DNA from 2 places in the Microbispora sp. KK1-11 genome. Region 1 is predicted to be linked to the other one. Evidence: riboswitches for the same ligand, from Rfam matches in the RefSeq annotation. Region 1 holds a riboswitch; the other holds the start of a gene.
The links. A riboswitch is a leader RNA that binds a small molecule or an ion and turns the genes downstream of it on or off. The one in region 1 is predicted to bind glycine.
Positions count from the first base shown of each region.

Region 1 (4,869 bases):
GCCGCCGGCGGCCCCCTCGTCCCGCGAGGACCTGCGCGCCGTCATGGCGGCCCGCCGCGACCTCGGCCCCGAGTACGAGGACGCGCTGGTCGACTCGTTCCTCGACAAGCTCGACGTCGAGATCGCCGCACGGATACGCAACGAGGTGGCGGCCCAGCTACGTCACCAGCCGCCCGGCCCTCCGGTCAAGCAGAAGGACAGCGCCGTGGGCGTGGCCATGGGGTCGCTGGCCCTGGGCATCCCGCTGACCGCGATCGCGGTGGCGAACGCGGGCCTCGCGGGCCTGCTCCTGTCCTGGGGCGGGATCATCGCGGTCAACTTCGCCTACGCCGTCAGCCGGCGCTCCCAGCGCTGAGCGGTCCGGCGGTTCAGCCCTCGACGCCCTCCATGGCGGGGCGCACGTCCCGCCCGAGGCGCAGCCGCACCTGGTCGGCCAGCGCCTCGTCGGGGTGGTCGAGGCCGTAGCGCCACACGGTCTCCGCGTCGGCGTCGCGGCCCCGCAGCGGCAGCGTACGGGCCAGCAGTTCGATCGCGAGCGCCCCGGTGCCGGCGTCGGCCCCCTCCTGGCGGCTGTCCTCCACGGCCCCGGCGAACTGCGCGCACGCCATCTCCAGGTGCGCCATGCCGAGCAGCACCCGCAGGCGCGCCGGGTCGGCCACCGCGCTGACCGACAGCGCCTCGAGCAGGACGTCGGCGGCCCGCTCGGGCTCGCCGTCCTCCAGCAGCCGCTCGGCCATCCGCTCGACCACGACGGACAGGCCCTCGCCGGCCTCGCCGCGGTCCGGCGCGTCCTCGTCCGCGGCGAGTTCCGCGAAGATCGCGGCCGCGCCGTCGAGGTCGCCGCTTTCGGCGAGCCGGCGCGCGTGGTCGAGCCGGTCGGACCGCCGCCCGGAATCGATGGCCGTCATACAGGGGCCTCGCATGGTCGCAGGTGATGAGAAACGATCACCGCGATCTTAACGAGACCGGCCGCCGGGCGGGGCCGACATACCCAACTGATCAGTCCTCGTACGCCTCGAGGGGCGGGCAGGAGCAGACGAGGTTGCGGTCGCCGTACGCCTGGTCGATGCGGCGCACCGGCGACCAGTACTTGTCGTCCCGCAGGCCGGGCACCGGGTAGGCGGCCACCGCCCGCGAGTACGGGTGGGTCCACTCGTCGGCGGTGAGGCACTCGGCCGTGTGCGGGGCGTTGCGGAGCGGGTTGTCGGTCTTGTCGTACTCTCCCGACGCCACCTTCGCGATCTCGTCCCGGATGGCGATCATCGCGTCGGCGAAGCGGTCGAGCTCGGCCAGGTCCTCGCTCTCGGTCGGCTCGATCATGAGCGTCCCCGCGACGGGGAACGACATCGTGGGCGCGTGGAAGCCGTAGTCGATCAGGCGCTTGGCCACGTCGTCCACCGTGACACCGGTCTCCTTGGTGATCTGGCGCAGGTCGACGATGCACTCGTGGGCGACCAGGCCGTCCCTGCCGGTGTACAGCACCGGGTAGTGCGGCGCCAGCCGCCGGGCCAGGTAGTTGGCCGACAGGATCGCCTGCTCGGTCGCCTGCCGCAGCCCGTCGGCGCCCATCATCCTGACGTACGCCCACGAGATCGGCAGGATGCCCGCCGAGCCGTACGGCGCGGCCGACACGTGCGCCGGCAGGTGCTCGGCGAGGTGGGCCTTGACCGCCACCGGGCCGACGCCGGGGCCGCCGCCGCCGTGCGGGATGCAGAAGGTCTTGTGCAGGTTCAGGTGGGAGACGTCCGCGCCGAACTCGCCCAGCTTGGCCAGGCCCACCAGCGCGTTGAGGTTGGCCCCGTCGACGTAGACCTGCCCGCCGGCCTCGTGCACCCGCTCGCAGATCTCGACGATCGTCTCCTCGTACACCCCGTGGGTGGACGGGTAGGTCACCATGATCGCGGCGAGCGCGTCGCGATGCTTGTCGATCTTGGCGGCGAGATCGGCAAGGTCGACGTTGCCGTTGGCGTCGCAGGCCACCACGACGACCCGCATGCCCGCCATGACGGCGCTGGCGGCGTTGGTGCCGTGCGCGGAGGACGGGATGAGGCACACGTCACGCCCGTCCTCGCCCCTCGATCGGTGGTAGGACCTGATCGCCAGCAGCCCGGCGAACTCGCCCTGGGAGCCCGCGTTCGGCTGGATCGACACCCGGTCGTAGCCGGTGACCTCGGCCAGCCAGCCCTCCAGCGTCGCGATCAGCTCGGCGTACCCCTCGGCCTGCTCCGACGGCGCGAACGGGTGGATCGAGGCGAACTCCGGCCAGGTGACCGGCTCCATCTCGGTGGTCGCGTTGAGCTTCATCGTGCAGGAGCCCAGGGGGATCATCGAGCGGTCGAGCGCGATGTCCTTGTCCTGCAGCCGCCGCAGATAGCGCAGCATGGCCGTCTCGGACCGATAGGAGTGGAACACCGGGTGGGTGAGGAAGTCCGAGGTCCGCTGCAGGTCGGCCGGGAGCGCGTCGGAGGTCACCCGGTCGAGGTCCTCGACCACGAGTTCGGACGCGCCGAACGCCGCCCAGACCGCCCGCAGGTGGTCCGTGGTGGTCTTCTCGTCGCAGGCGACGCCGACGTGGTCGTCGTCGGCCAGGCGCAGGTTGACGCCCCGCTCCGCGGCGGCGGCCACGACCTGGGCGGCCCGCCCGGGCACGCGGGCGAGCACGGTGTCGAAGAACTCGTCGTGGACGACCTCCACGCCGCCCTCGCGCAGCCCGGCGGCCAGGACGGCCGCGTGGCGGTGCGCCCGCTGGGCGATCCTCCTGAGGCCCTCCGGGCCGTGGTAGACGGCGTACATCGACGCCATGACGGCGAGCAGCACCTGCGCGGTGCAGATGTTGCTGGTGGCCTTCTCCCGCCGGATGTGCTGCTCGCGGGTCTGGAGGGCCAGCCGGTAGGCCGCGCGGCCGTCGGCGTCCACCGAGACGCCGACCAGGCGGCCCGGCATCTGCCGCTGCAGGCCCTCGCGGACGGCCATGTACGCGGCGTGGGGGCCGCCGTAGCCCAGCGGGACGCCGAAGCGCTGGGAGGAGCCGACGGCGATGTCGGCGCCCTGCTCGCCCGGGGACTCCAGCAGGGTCAGCGCCAGCAGGTCGGCCGCGGCCACCAGCAGCGCCCCCTGGGCGTGCGCCCGCTCGGCGACCGGGCGGAAGGACGTCACCCGGCCGCTCGCGCCCGGATACTGGACGAGGACCCCGAAGCACTCGGGCAGCTCACCGGCGAGGTCGGACTCCACCAGCGTGATGCCGAGCGGCTCGGCGCGGGTCGCCAGCACGGCCTTGGTCTGCGGCAGCGCGTCGGCGTCCACCACGAACACGTCGGTCTTCGCCTTGCTCGCCCGCCGGGCCAGCGTCATCGCCTCGGCCGCGGCCGTCGCCTCGTCGAGCAGGGACGCGCCGGCGACGTCGAGGCCGGTGAGGTCCGACACGACCGTCTGGAAGTTCAGCAGCGCCTCCAGCCGCCCCTGCGAGATCTCCGGCTGGTAGGGCGTGTACGCGGTGTACCAGCCGGGGTTCTCCATCACGTTGCGGAGGACGACACCCGGGGTGATCGTGTCGTAGTACCCGAGGCCGATCATCGGGGTCAGCACCCGGTTGCGGCCGGCGAGGGCGCGCAGCTCGGCCAGGGCCTCGGCCTCCCCCACCGCCTCGGGCAGGTTCAGCGGGCCGCGCGTGCGGATGGCCTCGGGCACGGCCACGGCGAGTAGGTCGGCCACCGACTCGTAGCCGACGGCCTCCAGCATCCGGGCGCGGCCGGCCTCGGAGGGGCCGATATGACGGGTGGCGAAAGACGGAGCGGAAAGATCGCGAAGCGTGGACCGATCGGTCATGACAGGGGCCTCCTGGGCGGGTCGAGACCTGCGGCGACCGCCCGTCGCCCTGCGTGGCGCGGCCGGTCGTGAAGCGGTCTCCCCCTCTGTCATCGGACCTGAGAGCTTCACCGGGCCGTCGAGCCCGGCTTTCCCCTTCGGTGAGGCGCCGCCTGGCCGGCGGGCCTGCTTTTCAGAGTCGCCTCGTCCGTGCGGTACGGATGCCTGAGAGATTCCGGGGAGGTTTGCTCCTTCGGCGCCCCTGTAAGCCAGGGGTCTCTCCCGCACGAGGTCGTCGGCCGTGTCCCACTCTACCCGTTACCCCGGATCCGCCCGACTCGCACCCGGCGCGAGATCGGCGCCGAGACCGGCCCGGCGGGCGCGGACGATGGCCTCGGCCCGGTCGGCGACCGCCGGCTTCGCGAAGATGGCGGCGATGTGGTTGCTGACCGTCTTGCCGCTGATGGCCAGGTGCCGGGCGATCGCGGGGGTGGACCGTCCGCCGCGATGAGGTCGAGGACCTCCCGTTCACGCGCGGTGAGCTCGGGAAAGGGCTCAGGAGCCGGCGCACGGGAGGCCCCGCCGCGAAGAAGTCGATGATCCGGCGGGCCGCATTCGGGCCGAAGACGGCGTCGCCGCCCTGCAAGCGCCCGCCCGGGCATCCGCTCAGCCGGTCCTGCGGGCCTTTCTCCGGCGGGCCAGCTCGTCCGACGGATGGTCCCCCTCCGCATCCGGAGCGGCCTCCGCGCGCTCGCCCGGAAGCTCGGCCAGCGATCCCTCGACCTCCCGCCACACCCGCCCGAGCGCGATGCCGAACACGCCCTGGCCGCCCTGCAGCAGGTCGATCACCTCGTCGGCGCTCGTGCACTCGTAGACGCTCACGCCGTCGCTCATCAACGTGATCTGGGCCAGGTCGTTGACGCCGCGGTCGCGCAGATGCCGTACGGCGGTGCGTATCTGCTGGAGGGAGACCCCTGTGTCCAGAAGACGTTTGACGACCTTCAGGACGAGGATGTCGCGGAAGCTGTACAGTCGCTGAGACCCGGATCCCTGGGCGGCCCTTAT
Region 1 is NZ_VIRJ01000008.1:207,860-212,728, reverse strand. It holds gene FLW16_RS14755 (hypothetical protein) at 1-355, shown strand, start outside; gene FLW16_RS14750 (hypothetical protein) at 369-908, opposite strand; gene gcvP (aminomethyl-transferring glycine dehydrogenase) at 1,000-3,825, opposite strand; glycine riboswitch at 4,008-4,099, opposite strand; gene FLW16_RS46180 (hypothetical protein) at 4,123-4,269, opposite strand; gene FLW16_RS14735 (MerR family transcriptional regulator) at 4,471-4,869, opposite strand, start outside.

Region 2 (4,869 bases), on a different contig from region 1:
GCCGTGGCCCTTGCCGGTCAGCCCGAGCGAGCCGTACAGGATGGCCTCGACCCGGGTGACCTTCTCCAGCAGCCCGTCCTGGTGCAGACCGCGGACGAACTTGTGCGCCGCCGCCATCGGGCCGCCCGTGTGCGAGCTGGACGGCCCGATCCCCACCTTGAACAGGTCGAAGACGCTGATCGCCATTGACCGTCGCCTCTCAGTTACCTGTCAGGACTCGCCGGAGGTCAGCGCGGTGTACTCCGCGGCCGACAGCAGGTCCTCCGGCTCCTCCTCCACGCGCACGCGGAACAGCCAGCCCTCGCCGTACGGGTCGGAGTTGACCAGCGAGGGGTTGTCCACGACGGCGGCGTTGATCTCGACGACCTCGCCGCCGACCGGCGCGAAGATGTCACTCACGGACTTGGTGGACTCCACCTCGCCGACCGCGTCGCCGGCCGCGACCGTCGAGCCGACCTCCGTGTGCACCTCCACGTAAACCACGTCGCCGAGCTGCTCGGCCGCGTACGCCGTGATGCCCACCGTCACGGTGAGGCCGTCCTCGATGCCGGCCACCCACTCGTGTTCCTTGGTGTAGCTCAGGTCGTCCGGAATGGTGCTCACTTGCTCCTCCTGTAGAAAGGCAGATCGACGACGTCGACCGGTTCTTGGCTGCCCCGGATGTCCACGGCCAGGCCGCCCTTCTCCAGGGCGCTCTCGTCGACGTACGCCATGGCGATCGGGCGGCCGAGGGACTGCGACGGGGCGCCGCTGGTCACCTCGCCGACGACGGCGCCCTCCCGGGTGACGGGGTAGCCGTGGCGGGGCACGCGGCGGCCGCGCGCGACCAGCCCGACCAGGCGTCGCCTGGTGCCGTTCTCCGCTGCCCGTTCGAGGGCGGACTTACCCACGAAGTCGCCGGGCTTGTCGAACCGGACGACCCGGCCGAGTCCCGCGTCGAAAGGCGTGATCGCCGCGCTCAGCTCGTTGCCGTACAGCGGCATGCCGGCTTCCAGGCGCAGCGTGTCGCGGGCCGACAGCCCGGCGGGGACGAGGCCGGCGTCCTTGCCCGCCTCGGCGAGGGCGTTCCACAGCGGCACGGCGTGCTCGTTCAGCACGAAAAGCTCGAAGCCGTCCTCGCCGGTGTATCCGGTGCGCCCGATCAGGACGGGCGTGCCCGCGACGACGCCGGGGACGATGGCGTAGTACTTCAGATCGTCGAGGTCGGCGTCGGTCAGCGCGGCCAGGATCTCGGCGCTGCGCGGGCCCTGCACCGCGACCAGCGCGTACTCGTCCGACCGGTCGGTCACCCGCGCGTCGTAGCCCCGGACCCGGTCCGCGAGCTCACGGGCGACGAGGGCGTAGTTGGAGGCGTTGGCGACGACCATGTACTGGTCCTCGTCGAGGCGGTAGACGATGAGATCGTCGAGGATGCCGCCGGTCTCGTTCACGATCATCGTGTAGCGGGCGCGGCCGGGCGCGAGGACGCTGAGGTGCCCCACGAGAGCGCGGTCGAGCGCCTCGCCCGCCTGTGCGCCGACGACGAAGATCTCCCCCATGTGGGACAGGTCGAACAGCCCCGCGGCCGTGCGCACCGCGTTGTGCTCGGCGGACTCACTGCCGTAGCGCAGGGGCATCTGCCAGCCCGCGAAGTCGGTCAGGGTCGCACCGAGACTTTCGTGGACCCCGCGGAGCGGGGTGGATCGGGACATGCGCACCTCGGAAGGACGGATGCTGCGTTTGACTATCGGGCATCCTCCCCCTCTGTCATCGGCGCCTGAGAGCTTCGTCCGATCTTTGCCGGACTTTCACCTTCGGCGAGGCCTTCCGGCCTTCTTTCCAGAGGTCACCTGGCCCGCACGGTCCTTTGCCTTGAGAGGTTCGCGGGGAGGGCTTGCTCCTTCAGGGGCCCTGACCGGATGCCAGGACGCTCTCCCGCACGGGATCACCGGTGTGCTGCAAGCCTAGTGGTTCGCCGCCATCCCCGTAACCGGCTGGATCGCCCCGATTTCCCCGATCGGGGTATCCCGTCTCCAGGTCGGCGAGGTCGTCCTGGCTCTCGCGAGCTTGAGAGCTCCGTCACACGGCGTGATTGGAGTCGCACGGCGGCCGATGCCCCGCGCGGAGGCGCATCAGGGTGGACGGAAGGTCGTCGCCGGTCAGGATCCGCTGATGGAGCGCCTGCGTGTCGGGGGACGGCTCGGTGCCGAGTCGGTCGACCAGGGTGCGGCGCAGTCGCTGGTAGGACGCCGAAGCGTCGTGGGTGCGGCCCGACCGGTGCAGCGCCAGCATGAGCTGCCGGTGCGGCCGTTCGCGCAGCGGGTGGCGCCGGGCCCACTGGGCCAGGCCGCCGACGATCTCGTGATGGTGCCCGAGCGCCAGCCGTACGTCGAAGAGGTCCTCGGTCACCGCGCGCCGGTCCTCGTCGAGCCGGTCGGCCCACGCGGAGAGCTCGTCCACATGCCGCATTGCGAGCAGGGCGTCGCCCCGCCACAGGCTCAGCGCGTTCTCGAACATCCTCGCCGCATTGTGGTAATCACCATTTTCGCGAGCGATTCTGCCCTGGGCCGCGAAATGGTTGAATACTGCAGCATCCACGGATCCCGGCGGGACGGAAAGAAGGTAGCCGCCGTCCACGGTGTGCAGCGGAGAAAGGTCGGGGTCGCGTGGCGAGAGCCGCCGCCGCACCTGTGCGATGTAGGTGGTAAGATTCCGCGGCGCCGATTTAGTGGGACGGCCATTCCACAACAGATCGATGAGCCGGTCCCGGTGAACCGCGATATTCGGATTGAGCAGGAACAGCGCGAGAAGTTGCCGGTGCCTCGGGGCGAGCCCGGCGATGACATCCCCTGAGGGTTTCATGGCCAGGAACGGTCCGAGCACGGCGTATAACACGGTTCCCCTCGCACGAAAGCAGCGTGAACGCGCCGACGACGCGGCTTTGATCGCCATTTGACCATATCTCTCTCCGGCGGCTTGAGTCAAAAATGCGTCGTTTCTATGTCGGCTGCTCCGGAGCCCATAAACGCCGCTCTGATGACCGCAATGCCCGGCCCCGGTGCGCGCCGATACGCCGATAACCTAAATGAAATCGGTTACAGATCAAGCTCTCGCCGACTGCCCCTGCCGGCGGCGTGAGAGTGTGACGCCGATTACGCGATGAGCGGCGCGGTGCGGCGCCGGCCCGGGGAGGTACGGCTTATGACGGACGAGGTTTTCTGGGAGCTGGTCGGCATGCTCGACGGGGTGGTCGACGAAGACGGCGCCGATCTGCTGGGCGAACGCCTATCGTCGCTGGGCGCGGAGGAGGTGGAGGCCTTCTGCGCGCATCTCGCTGCGAAGGCACGCGCGCTGACCGCACTGGCTCTGGAGGTGCGTCCGGTCCCCGACGTCAGTGACGATGGCGGTCCGCCGATCCCGCTGGTTGGAGACGCGTACGAGAACCTGCTGTACGCGATGGTCGCCGCCGGGCGAGAGCGATACGAGGCCGTGCTCGCCGATCCGGCGGCGGCAGAGGACGAGGAGTGGGACGCGGGTGAGGCCGAACTGCTCGTGGACGCCGTCGCGACCGTGCTGTGGGACGTCGCGGGCCTGGACTGGTACGAGGAGTTCGATTCCCTGCTGTCCGGGCTGCCGGTGGACGGCCGGTGGTACGACACACGCCGGGGCTCGGCCTGGAAGAGCGCGCCGCGACAGTATGAGAACGCCGCCCACGCGCTGGACCGCGCCTTGAACGACTCCGCGGAGTGGCGCGCGTGGTGGAGCCAGACGGGGCTGCGGAAGAGCAAGGTCGGTGTCACCGTCAACGAGGGCAGGGACCTCTGGCAGGTCGAGCGCGGCAGGACGATCGCCAGGGCCGAGTTCAGGATGGGCCGCTCCTACTTCGCCGATCGCGACCCGGCCGCGCTGACGAAGCTCGCCGTCGAGGAGACGGCCCACATCATGGACGCGATCGCCCGGGCGCTGGACATGACGCCGCCTCCACCGCTTCCGCCCTCTTCCCGCTGAGCTGTTCCCGATGACCTGCAGGGATCCGGCGCTCACCGGGCCGTCGTGGCGGCACCTCCGGTCGCGGGAGCCCGCAGGGCCTGGTTGACGGCCTCGGTGCGCCGGGCGTCGCCCCACACCCACTCCACGTGGGCTTCGCGCCGCCGCCCGGCCAGCCAGTCCTCGAAGAGCCGCTGTTCGATCCCCCGCCGGGTGGCGTCGTCGAGAACGGCGGGCCTGACCTCCACCACCTGTGTGACCACGGGGTCGGGTCCGTACGGGCCGAGGACGTCGCCGGGGGCCGCGTTCGCCGCCCCCTGGCCGAGCTCGGCGCGGAACAGGCGGCGCAGGCGGGCGTCCGCGCCGTGGTCGAGCGTCTCGGCGACGGCCGAGGCGAGGGGATCGGCCCCGCCGTCCCGCAGCCGGTCGGCGGCGGCCCGGGCGGCCTCCAGCCGCGGATAGCGGAGGGACAGCACGCACAGCCGCTCGTAGGAGTGGAGATCGGCGGCGAAAAGGCCGTCGGCACGGTCGCCGGCGACGCGTCGGCGCAGCCGGGCGATCCCGGCCTCCTGGGCCACGATGTGCTCCAGGCCGGCGTGGTCGAGGCCGCGTTCGGCCATCCACGCCCGGGTGGCCTCGACCGTGAGCAGCCCCCGGGCCCGCCGGAAGGCGTCGAGGGCGTCCTGCAATTCGGCGGGGGACAGGTCCACCGGGTCGTCGGACAGCTCGTGCGCGACCAGGGCGGCGTCGACGAGCCGACTCGCCACTGAGGCGTCGCTCCACAGCTCGTCCAGCACCGCCATGGCCTGCTCCATCGCGACTTCCATGCCGTTGACCCGGACGACGACCTGCTCGCCGGAGTTGCGGCTGCCCCGCAGCGGCCAGGGCAGGGCGCGGTCGGGG
Region 2 is NZ_VIRJ01000007.1:129,924-134,792, reverse strand. It holds gene FLW16_RS13100 (L-serine ammonia-lyase) at 1-186, opposite strand, end outside; gene gcvH (glycine cleavage system protein GcvH) at 211-603, opposite strand; gene gcvT (glycine cleavage system aminomethyltransferase GcvT) at 600-1,691, opposite strand; glycine riboswitch at 1,830-1,927, opposite strand; gene FLW16_RS13085 (AfsR/SARP family transcriptional regulator) at 2,059-2,931, opposite strand; gene FLW16_RS13080 (DUF4240 domain-containing protein) at 3,181-3,987, shown strand; gene FLW16_RS13075 (TIGR04500 family putative peptide maturation system protein) at 4,020-4,869, opposite strand, start outside.
Region 2: linked by a shared signal. The riboswitch ahead of gcvT (glycine cleavage system aminomethyltransferase GcvT) and the one ahead of gcvP (aminomethyl-transferring glycine dehydrogenase) in region 1 are both predicted to bind glycine.